DNA from 3 places in the Amycolatopsis sp. NPDC050768 genome. Region 3 is predicted to be linked to each of the others. Evidence: riboswitches for the same ligand, from Rfam matches in the RefSeq annotation. Region 3 holds a riboswitch; each other region holds the start of a gene.
The links. A riboswitch is a leader RNA that binds a small molecule or an ion and turns the genes downstream of it on or off. The one in region 3 is predicted to bind S-adenosylmethionine.
Positions count from the first base shown of each region.

Region 1: linked by a shared signal. The riboswitch ahead of AB0H62_RS14610 (aminotransferase class V-fold PLP-dependent enzyme) and the one ahead of AB0H62_RS26025 (ATP-binding cassette domain-containing protein) in region 3 are both predicted to bind S-adenosylmethionine.
Region 2: linked by a shared signal. The riboswitch ahead of thrC (threonine synthase) and the one ahead of AB0H62_RS26025 (ATP-binding cassette domain-containing protein) in region 3 are both predicted to bind S-adenosylmethionine.

Region 1 covers NZ_JBFAHL010000004.1:309,521-312,769, reverse strand. Annotated here, with positions in the region: gene AB0H62_RS14620 (helix-turn-helix domain-containing protein) at 1-61, shown strand, start outside; gene AB0H62_RS14615 (potassium/proton antiporter) at 167-1,645, shown strand; SAM riboswitch class IV at 1,750-1,864, shown strand; gene AB0H62_RS14610 (aminotransferase class V-fold PLP-dependent enzyme) at 1,905-3,248, shown strand.
Region 2 covers NZ_JBFAHL010000002.1:356,593-359,841, forward strand. Annotated here, with positions in the region: gene rpsT (30S ribosomal protein S20) at 1-35, shown strand, start outside; gene holA (DNA polymerase III subunit delta) at 287-1,258, opposite strand; SAM riboswitch class I at 1,392-1,525, shown strand; gene thrC (threonine synthase) at 1,539-2,804, shown strand; gene AB0H62_RS08945 (ComEC/Rec2 family competence protein) at 2,829-3,249, opposite strand, start outside.
Region 3 covers NZ_JBFAHL010000009.1:78,384-81,632, forward strand. Annotated here, with positions in the region: gene AB0H62_RS26020 (4-(cytidine 5'-diphospho)-2-C-methyl-D-erythritol kinase) at 1-871, opposite strand, end outside; gene AB0H62_RS26025 (ATP-binding cassette domain-containing protein) at 1,070-2,080, opposite strand; SAM riboswitch class I at 2,295-2,385, opposite strand; gene AB0H62_RS26030 (TetR/AcrR family transcriptional regulator) at 2,774-3,249, shown strand, end outside.

The DNA.
Region 1 (3,249 bases), on a different contig from region 3:
GGTCGGGGAGAAGCCGTTCGCGGCGCTCGGTGTCGATCTGGCGACACTCAGTGGGGGCTGAGTGTCCTAACACAGCAGTTTGCCCGAGTTGTCCAGTGGTGCACGAACGAGTGAACGGCTCCGTCTCTCTATTCTGGAAGCCCACGGCGACCGGGAGGGGGCGGACATGGACCAGCTTCCCGTCGTGCTCGGCGTCGGCGGTGTCGTCCTGCTCGCGTCGGTGCTCGCCGTGCGCGTGTCGATCCGCCTCGGTCTCCCGTCGCTGCTGCTGTACCTCGGCATCGGTGTGGCGCTGGGCGAATCGGGCATCGGGATCCACTTCGACAACTCGAGCCTGACGCAGTCGCTGGGGCTGGCCGCGCTCGTCATGATCCTCACCGAAGGTGGCCTCACCACGCGCTGGAGCGCGGTGAAATCCTCGCTGGGCCCGGGAATCCTGCTGTCCACAGTGGCCGTGATCGTGAGCATCGTGGTCACCGGCACGGCCCTGCACTGGCTGCTCGGCCTCGACTGGCGATTCGGGCTGCTGTGGGGCGCCGTACTCGCGTCGACCGACGCGGCGGCGGTGTTTTCGGTGCTGCGCACGTTCTCCGTGGGGCCGAAGCTCGTGGGTACGCTGGAGCTGGAATCCGGGCTCAACGACGCACCCGCGTACATCGCGGTCGTGGCGCTCTCCTCGGCGGCCGCGTTGGACTGGACCCTGCCGCTGTTGGTCGTTTACGAACTCGCCGCCGGGCTCGTGCTGGGTTTGCTGTTCGGGTGGCTGGGTGCGATGGCGCTGCGCCGGGCCGCGTTGCCGGCCACGGGCCTCTACCCGCTCGCGACGGTGGCCGTATGCATCCTCGCGTACTCCAGCGGGCAGCTGGCGCACGCGTCGGGCCTGATGGCCACCTACGTCGCCGGTCTCGTGCTGGGCAACTCGCGGCTGCCGCACCGCTCCGACACGCTCTCGTTCGCCGAGGGGCTCGGCTGGCTCGCGCAGATCGGGCTGTTCGTGCTGCTCGGTCTCTACGCCTCGCCCGGCCGGATCCTCGAGGCGCTCATCCCGGGTCTCGTCGCGGGCGCGGTGGTGCTGCTGCTCGCGCGCCCGTTGTCGGTGGTCTTGTCGTTGCTGCCGTTCCGGCTGCCGTGGCGGGAGCAGACGTTCCTGTCGTGGGCCGGGTTGCGCGGGGCCGTGCCGATCGTGCTGGCGCTGATCCCGCTGTCCCAGGGTGTGCCGGGCGCGGAGCGACTCGTCGACGCCGTGTTCGTGCTGGTCGTCGTGCTGACGCTGCTGCAGGGGGCCACACTCGGCCCGGTCGCGCGGCTGCTGGGCCTCGCAAAACCCTCCGAGGCGCACGAGATCGAGGTCGACGCCGCGCCGCTGGACGAGCTCGGCGCCGAGCTGCTGCAGGTGCGCATCCAGAAGGGCTCGAAGCTGCACGGCGTGTACATCTCCGAGCTCGGCCTGCCCGCCGGCGCCACCGTGAGCCTCGTGGTCCGCCGCGGCTCCGGGTTCACGCCGCAGAAGACCAGCCGCCTGCAGGAGGACGACCAGCTGCTGGTGGTCACCACGGCCGGGGTCCGCGACGCGACCGAGCGCCGGATCCGCGCCGTCGACCGGGCCGGGCGGCTCGCGCGCTGGCGCGGTGAGCTGGGCCGTTGACGCGTTTTCGGTGACGTTCGCGGGTTCGCCGGCGTGTGAGCGCCATCTCAGATCACGGGACGGGGCTTTCTCCGCACGCCCGGAATCGGTTACCTTCATCAACAGGTCATGAGTGCCAGCGTTCAGCCCCGGCTTGCTGGCCGGCAACCCTCCTACCGCGGTGGGGTGCCCCGGGTGAAGACCGGGCCGGTCGTGTTGTGCGACGGGCAAGCGCGGGCCCCTCGCCGGGGGTCCCCCGGACTGCCGAGGAGGCACCGCCATGACTCTCGCTCTGGACCGTACCGCTGAAAACACCGAAACCGTTGCCGCACAGGGGATCCCCGGCGTCGCGGGGGCGGCACTGCGGGTGCCCCTGGTGACCGGCGGCGAGATCGGTTACGCCAACCTCGACCACGCCGCGAGTGCGCCGTGTCTCGACGCGGTCCGCTCCGCCGTCGACGAGTTCCTGCCCTGGTACGCGAGCGTGCACCGCGGCGCGGGCTTCGCTTCGCAGGTGTCCACGCGCCTTTACGAGCGCACGCGCGACATCCTGCGCCGGTTCGTCGACGCGCGCGCCACCGACACCGTCGTGTTCACCCGCAACACCACGGATTCCTTCAACCTGCTGGCGCGTTCGCTGCCGCGGCGCACGTCCGTGGTCGTGTTCGACACCGAGCACCACGCGGCCCTGCTGCCTTGGCGGGGCCCGAATGTGCGCCGCGTGCAGCTGCCGCGCACGCGGTTGGCCGCGGTGTCCGTTGTGGACGAAGCGCTCGACGCCTGCCCGGAGGGGCCGCGGCTCGTGGTGGTGACCGGAGCGTCCAACGTGACCGGTGAGCTGCTGCCGGTGGCCGAGATCGCCGCCGTGGCACGGAAGCACGGCGCCCGCGTGGCGCTGGACGCCGCGCAGCTCGCGCCGCACCGCCGGATTTCCCTGCGGGAGCTGGACGTCGACTACGTCGCGCTTTCGGGGCACAAGCTCTACGCGCCCTTCGGCGCCGGCGCTCTCATCGGCCGGTCCGACTGGCTGCGCGCCGCCGAGCCATACCTCGCCGGCGGGGGAGCGACCAAGCTCGTGACCGAGGACGCCGTGGTGTGGAACACCGGTGCCGAGCGGCACGAGGCCGGCTCGCCGAACACTGTCGGTGTCTACGCGCTCGGCGTCGCGTGCGAGCAGCTGTCCGCGCACTGGGCCGCCGTGGGCGAGCACGAGGCCACGCTGCTGGAGCGGCTGCGCAAGGGCCTGGCCGGCGTGCCCGGCTGCGCCGAGCTGCGCCTGTTCGACGCGCCGGTGGACCGCGTGGGCACGGTGAGCTTCATCGTCGACGGCTTCGAACCCGGCTGGCTCGCCGCGGTCCTCTCGGCCGAGTACGGCATCGGCGTGCGCGACGGCGCGTTCTGCGCCCACGTCGCCACCAAGCGCCTCATCGGCGAATGCGGCCGCGACGGGCAGCAGGCCGTGCGCGTGAGCCTCGGCCTGGGCAGCACCGAGGAGCACGTGGACCGCCTCGTGCTCGCGCTGCGCCAGATCGTCGCCCGCGGCGCCCGCTGGGAGTACACGAAGGTCGACGGCCGCTGGGCCCCGGTGGGGGACCCGCGGGAGCTGCCGCCGTTTTGCGCCTGAG
Region 2 (3,249 bases), on a different contig from region 3:
AGTCGGCTCTCGCGAAGCGCGCGAACCAGCTCTGAGCTGATCGCAGCACCCTGCCAGACCTGAAAGGGCCCGGTGACCGACTGTCGCCGGGCTTTTTCGTGCGCTCTCCCGCCCCCTGCGCGCAGCGTGCCTGTGCGCTGAGATACCGCGGCGACGGTCGATCGGCCGGCGGTGGCTGTTGCAAAATCTGCGCACGCGACCAACGGTCCCGCCCGGCCATCTCGCGGCGGTTCGGCGGTGCCTCAGGCCCGATGCCGGTGGCTCGAACCCTGCCCGCCGAGCAGCGTCAGCGTTCACCCTTGGCGGCGACAACCTCGACGACCGCGCGTTCCAGGGCGTAGTCCGCGTCCGCCGCCACGCCCTTGACCTCGGCGTTCAGGCGGGCGACCACGCGCATCGCCGTGGCGAGGCCGTCCTGGCCCCAGCCGCGCGACTGGCCCTGCGCCTTGCGGATCTTCCACGGCGGCATGCCCAGCTCTCCGGCCATCTGGTTCGGGTTGCCGCGGCCGGCGGCGGACACGCGGGCGATTGTGCGCACCGCGTCCGCGAGGGCGTCGGCGACCAGGACGTGCGGCACGCCCAGCTGCATGGCCCAGCGCAGCGACTCCAGGGCCGCCGCGCGGTCGCCGCCCACGGCCTTCTCCGCCACGGCGAAGCCGGTCACGTCGGCGCGGCCGGTGTGGTAGCGGCGCACGGCCTGCTCGTCGATGGCGCCACCGGTGTCGGCGACGAGCTGCGTCGCCGCGGAGGACAGCTCGCGCAGGTCGGAGCCGACGGTATCCATCAGCGCCATCACCCCCGCCGCGTCGATCTTGCCGCCGACGCGGCGCACCTCGTTGCGCACGAACGACTCCCGATCGGCGGCCTTCGTGAGCTTCGGGCACTCGGTGATCTCCGCGCCCGCCTTTTTCAGCGCCGCGGGCAGCGCCTTGGCCGCCTTGCTGCGGCCGCCGCCGTTGTGCACGACCACGAGCACGATCCCGTCGGCGGGCGCCTTGAGGTACGCCATCACCGCGTCCGCCAGCTCCTGCGAGATGTCCTGCGCCGAGTCGAGCACGATGACCCGTCCCTCGCTGAACAGCGAGGGACTCACCAGCTCGGCGAGCACGGGCGGTGTGAGTTCGGACACCCGGTTGCGCGTCATCTCGGCCGTCGAGTCCACGGCCCGCGCGGCGTCCAGCGACGAGCGGACAGCCCGCTCGATGAGCAGTTCTTCCTCACCGAGGACGAGGTGGAGTGGCGCGGGTGCGGTGGTCACCCCGCCATCCTCTCACCCGCCCGGCCCCGCGCCCGCTGCGGTGATGTGCGCCGCCACCGTGGCACGAGGTGATCGCCATGTCGTACGGTGTACCCGAGGCAGCGCCCAGCGAGGCGCGCCGACAACTGAAGACCGCTCATCCAGAGGGGCAGAGGGAACGGCCCGAAGAAGCCCCGGCAACCGGCGTACAGCCTGTCTTCCCGAATTTGCGGGATAGCTGACGACCACGGTGCCAATTCCGGCCCGCTTTTGCGGGGCAGATGAGGAAAGGAACCTCGCGATGACCGTTACCCTCGGCACGACCTCCACCAAGAAGACCCTGGACCTCGGTCCGGCCGTCGAACTGGTGTCGAAGGAAGAGGGCCACCGGCAGCCGCTCGCCCCGGAGTTCGTCTCCGCGGAGGACTTCTCGCCGCTCGAGGTCGCCTACGACTTCGGCCGCGTGCGCCGCGAAGACATCGAGGCCGGCCCCAAGAACATCTGGCGCTACAAGAAGCTCCTTCCCGTCCCCTCGACTGTCGAGGAGATCCCGAACACCGAACCCGGCGCCACCCGCCTGGTGAAGGCCGACCGCCTCGCCAAGGCCCTGGGCCTGAAGTCCCTGTGGGTCAAGGACGACACCGGCAACCCCACGCACTCTTTCAAGGACCGCGTGGTCGCCGTCGCGCTGGCCGCGGCCCGCGAGTTCGGCTTCGAGGTCCTCGCGTGTCCCTCGACCGGCAACCTGGCCAACGCGACGGCCGCCGCGGCGGCCCGCGCCGGCTGGCGGTCGGTCGTCCTGATCCCGAAGTCGCTCGAACGCGCCAAGATCCTCACCACCGCCGTCTACGACGGTGATCTGATCGCCGTCGACGGCAACTACGACGACGTCAACCGCCTCGCCACCGAGCTCGCCGGCGAACACCCGACGTGGGCGTTCGTCAACGTCAACGTGCGCCCCTACTACTCCGAAGGCTCCAAGACGCTCGGCTACGAGGTCGCCGAGCAGCTCGGCTGGCGCCTGCCGGAGCAGATCGTGGTGCCGATCGCGTCGGGCTCGCAGCTGACCAAGGTGGACAAGGGTTTCCGCGAGCTCGGCCAGCTCGGCCTCGTGGAAGCCAGCCCCTACAAGGTGTTCGGCGCGCAGGCCACCGGCTGCTCCCCCGTCTCGGCCGCGTTCCGCGCCGGCCACGACGTGGTCCAGCCCGTGAAGCCCGACACCATCGCCCGCTCGCTCGCGATCGGCAACCCCGCCGACGGCCCCTACGTGCTCGACGTCGTCAACCGCACCGGCGGCGCGATCGAGGACGTGAGCGACGAGGAGGTCGTCGCGGGCATCCAGCTGCTCGCGCGCACCGAGGGCATCTTCACCGAGACCGCGGGCGGCGTCACCGTCGCGACCGCCAAGAAGCTCATCGAGGCCGGCAAGATCGACCCCGACGCCGAGACCGTGCTGCTCATCACCGGCGACGGCCTCAAGACGCTCGACGCCCTCGAAGGCCGCATCGGCCCCAAGGCCACCGTGCCGCCGTCGGCCGAAGCCGTGAGCAAGGCCCTCGGCCTCTGACCGCCGGGCCCGCGGGCCGCTCCCCTACCGGGGCGGCCCGCGCGGCTCACCCCGGCGCGCCACCGCCGGCCCGCCGTCACCGGGCAGCACGGCCGTGTCGCCGTCCACATCGGTCCGCGTCACGAGCACACCCAACGTGCCCAGCACGTCCACTGTGGACTTCGCCGGGTGCCCGTAGCTGTTGCCCGCGCCCACGCTGATCATCGCCGCCCGCGCGCCCACCGCCTCGAGGAACTGAGGCAACGAGTAGCGCGAGCCGTGGTGGGGAACTTTCAGCACATCGGCGTGCAGGTCCACCCCCTCGGCCAGCAGGTCGGCCTGCGCGGCCAGCTCCACGTCTCCGGTCAGCAGCACCCTCCCCGCGGCCGTGGTCGCGCGGAGCACCACGGAACTGTTGTTGATCATCGTGCCGTCCTGCAGGGCGGCCGCCCGAGCCGTGACGTAG
Region 3 (3,249 bases):
ACACGCCGGCGCCGGACAGCTCGGCCGCCACCTCGACGGCGGCCTGCGCGTCGGCGCAGAGGAACGCGCACGTGGGCCCCGAGCCGGACACACACCCGGCCAGCGCACCCGCGTTCACGCCCGCGCGCAGCGTGCGGCGCAAGCCGGGACGCAGCGACACGGCGGCCGCCTGCAGGTCGTTGCCCAGCAGCAGCGCGAGCTGACGGGGGTCGCCCGACGCGAGGGCCTCGACGACCGGGGTGTGCGAGCCGATGCGCGGCGGGTTGCCTTCGGCGCGCAGGCGGTCGAGCTCGCCGAACACCTTCGGCGTCGACAGGCCTTCGGTGTCGAACGCGAGCACCCAGTGGAACGTGTGGCGCGACAGCACGGGCACGAGCTGCTCACCGCGGCCGGTGCCGAGCGCGGTGCCGCCGTAGAGTGCGAAAGGCACGTCGCTGCCGAGCTTGCCCGCGATGGCGGCCAGCTCGTCGCGCGTCACGTCGAGCTTCCACAGCGAGGCCAGGCCGACGAGCGTCGCCGCCGCGTCGGCGCTCCCGCCCGCCATACCGCCGGCGACGGGGATGCCCTTGCGCAGCACGATCCGCACCTTCAGGTCGTCTCCCTCGGCGCGGCCGGCGTAGGTGGAGAGCTCCTGGGCCGCGCGCCAGGCGAGGTTGGTGGCGTCGGTGGGCACCGACCCCTCCCCCTCGCCGAAGACCTCGAGCCCCGGGTCGTCGGTGGCCGCGACGGTCACCTCGTCCGTGAGCGACAACGCCTGGAAGACGGTGACCAAGTCGTGGTAGCCGTCCTCGCGCAGGTCACCGATGGCCAGGTGCAGGTTGACCTTGGCCGGGACCCGGACGGTGACTGGTGGTGGAACTACGGCGAGCACCCGTCAAGCCTACGTGGCCGGGCGCCTGGGCTCCCCACCAGGAGAAAACAGGCATCCTCAGGACGGCTGTCCCAACCTCTCGGACACGTCGACGCCAACCTTGGACCCCGGGACCCGCGCACCGCGCGAGGAAGGGCCCGTTGAAGGAATCGGAGTCCTTCAACGAGCCCTTCACGGCACCGACGGGGTCGGCTGGGGTCAGGCGGCGACGCTCTGCGCGGCCCGCACGGCCGGCGTCACGTGAGCGCCGCGGTCGGCAATCCACGCCAGCGCCGCGTCGGCTCGCTCGCCGCGGACACCGATGCGGAAACGAGCGATCGGGGTGTCACCGATGCGCGTGAGTCCGCCGCCGATGGTGGCGACCTCCACGTCGAAGCGACCGGCCGCCTCGGGCAGCAGGGCGCCGACGGACGCGAAGCCGATCAGCACGACGTCGGCGGACCGGTCGTACTTCGCGGCCTGCGCGCGGGCGGTCTCGATCACCGGCAGCACCGCCTGCGCGGTCCAGCTGCCCGGCGAGGCGATGAGGTCGAGCACGTGACCGCGTTCGACGACCGCGCCGTCTTCGAGCACCGCGACGTCGTCGCAGACGCGGCGGACGACGCCGGCGTCCGGAGTGGTCAGCAGCACGGTGGTGCCCAGCTCGGCGCGCGCCCGGTCGAGCACGGCCAGCACGGCGCCGGCCTCCTCGGGGGCGATGCCGGCGGTGGGGTCGTCGGCGAGCAGCACGGCCGGGCCGGCGGCGAGTGCCCTGGCCACGGCGACGCGGCGCAGCTGGCCGGGCGTGAGGTCGGCCGGCTTCTGCGCGGCACGGGCGGTGAGGCCCACGAGGTCGAGCAGGTTGCCGACGCGGGTCTTGCGCTGCGGCCCGTCGATGCCGAGCTGCTCCAGCGGGGTGGCGATGTTGCCGGCGACGGTGCGCTCGGCGAGCAGCTCCGGCTTGGTGCCGACGACACCCAGCTGGCGGCGGACCTCACGCAGCCGGCGGCCGTCGAGCGCACCGGTGTTGAGGCCGTCGAGCCGCACGACACCGCGGTCCGGGCGCTCCTGCAGCGCGATGCAGCGGGCGAGCGTGGACTTGCCGGAGCCGGCGGGGCCCACCACGCCGAAGAGGGAACCGGCCTGCACGTCGACGCTCACATCACGCAGCGCGGCGACCGGATTTCCGTTGAGGGGAAAGGACTTGGACACGTTTTCGACAGTGATCACGAAGAGAGCTCCAGGCATGAGGCGCAGCACCGTTTCCGGGCGCGCCGGGCGTCACCGAATTACCGTCCTTTTCGGACGGTGCGCAGAATTGCGGAAGAAAGGATCAGGCGATGACTGTGGAGCGTCGACACGCACATACCGTGCGGCGACCTTCATCGACGACGCGCCGCCGGGTCAACAGGAGCGGGCGGGCTACCCTCTGCATCGGAAACAGCCTCCATCGGTCCTGGCTGTAGCACCTGCCCCATGGGGGGTGGTTGCTGCGACTTCGGCGAGCCAGGTCTCTCAGTCGCTCGGGATGGACGTTTCTGAGTAAAGCCGATCCCATTGGGTGAACGCAAGCGCGTTGGTGCAGATCACACGAGTGGTGGTGCCCGGATACCGGGACACCCGCAGCCACATCGTGGACCCCGAAAGCTCCGGCACCGAATTTCTTCCGCGCGGCGAATCCGACGCCTATTCCACTGTGGACGCTGCCGATCCCTGGTGGAGCTGCGATTCCGGCACGGGAATCGCGGGGCAGCTCGCACGTGGGTAAATGACGGTTCGGCGAGGTAGTTCGCCACGGCGAGACACTTCGTCTTCCCGGCCGGACGTCCACTCCCGTCCACGAGTCGAATCCGGACGTCCGTCACGCCCGTTTGTGATACGTGCGTATCGGATACAGTCGTACCACTACAGCGGAGGAGGACCGTGGCGCACCGGGTCGACCACGAGCAGCGCCGGCGCGAGATCGCCGGGGCGGTGTGGCGCATCGCGGCCGAACGCGGGCTCGACTCCGTGAGCATGCGCGAGGTGGCCGCCGAGGCAGGCGTGTCACTGCGGCTGGTGCAGTACTACTTCGAAACGAAGCACAACCTGCTCGTGTTGTCCCTGCGTTACCTCCATGAACGCGGCGAGCAGCGCACGCAGGCCCGCATCGCGGCACAGCTCGACCAGAGCGTGCGCGGCGTGGTCCGGACTCTGCTCACGGAGCTGCTCCCGCTGGACGCCGAGCGCGAACTGTCGCTACGCGTCCACCGCGCCTACTTCAGCCGCACCCACAGCGACCCGGCGCTGGCGAAGGTGTTCCTGCACGCCGAGACGCCGATCGAAGACCTGCTCACCAGCCTGTTGCGCCGCGTGGCGCTCCCGCCTGGCGTCCAGCCGCGGCACGAGGCCAACCTGCT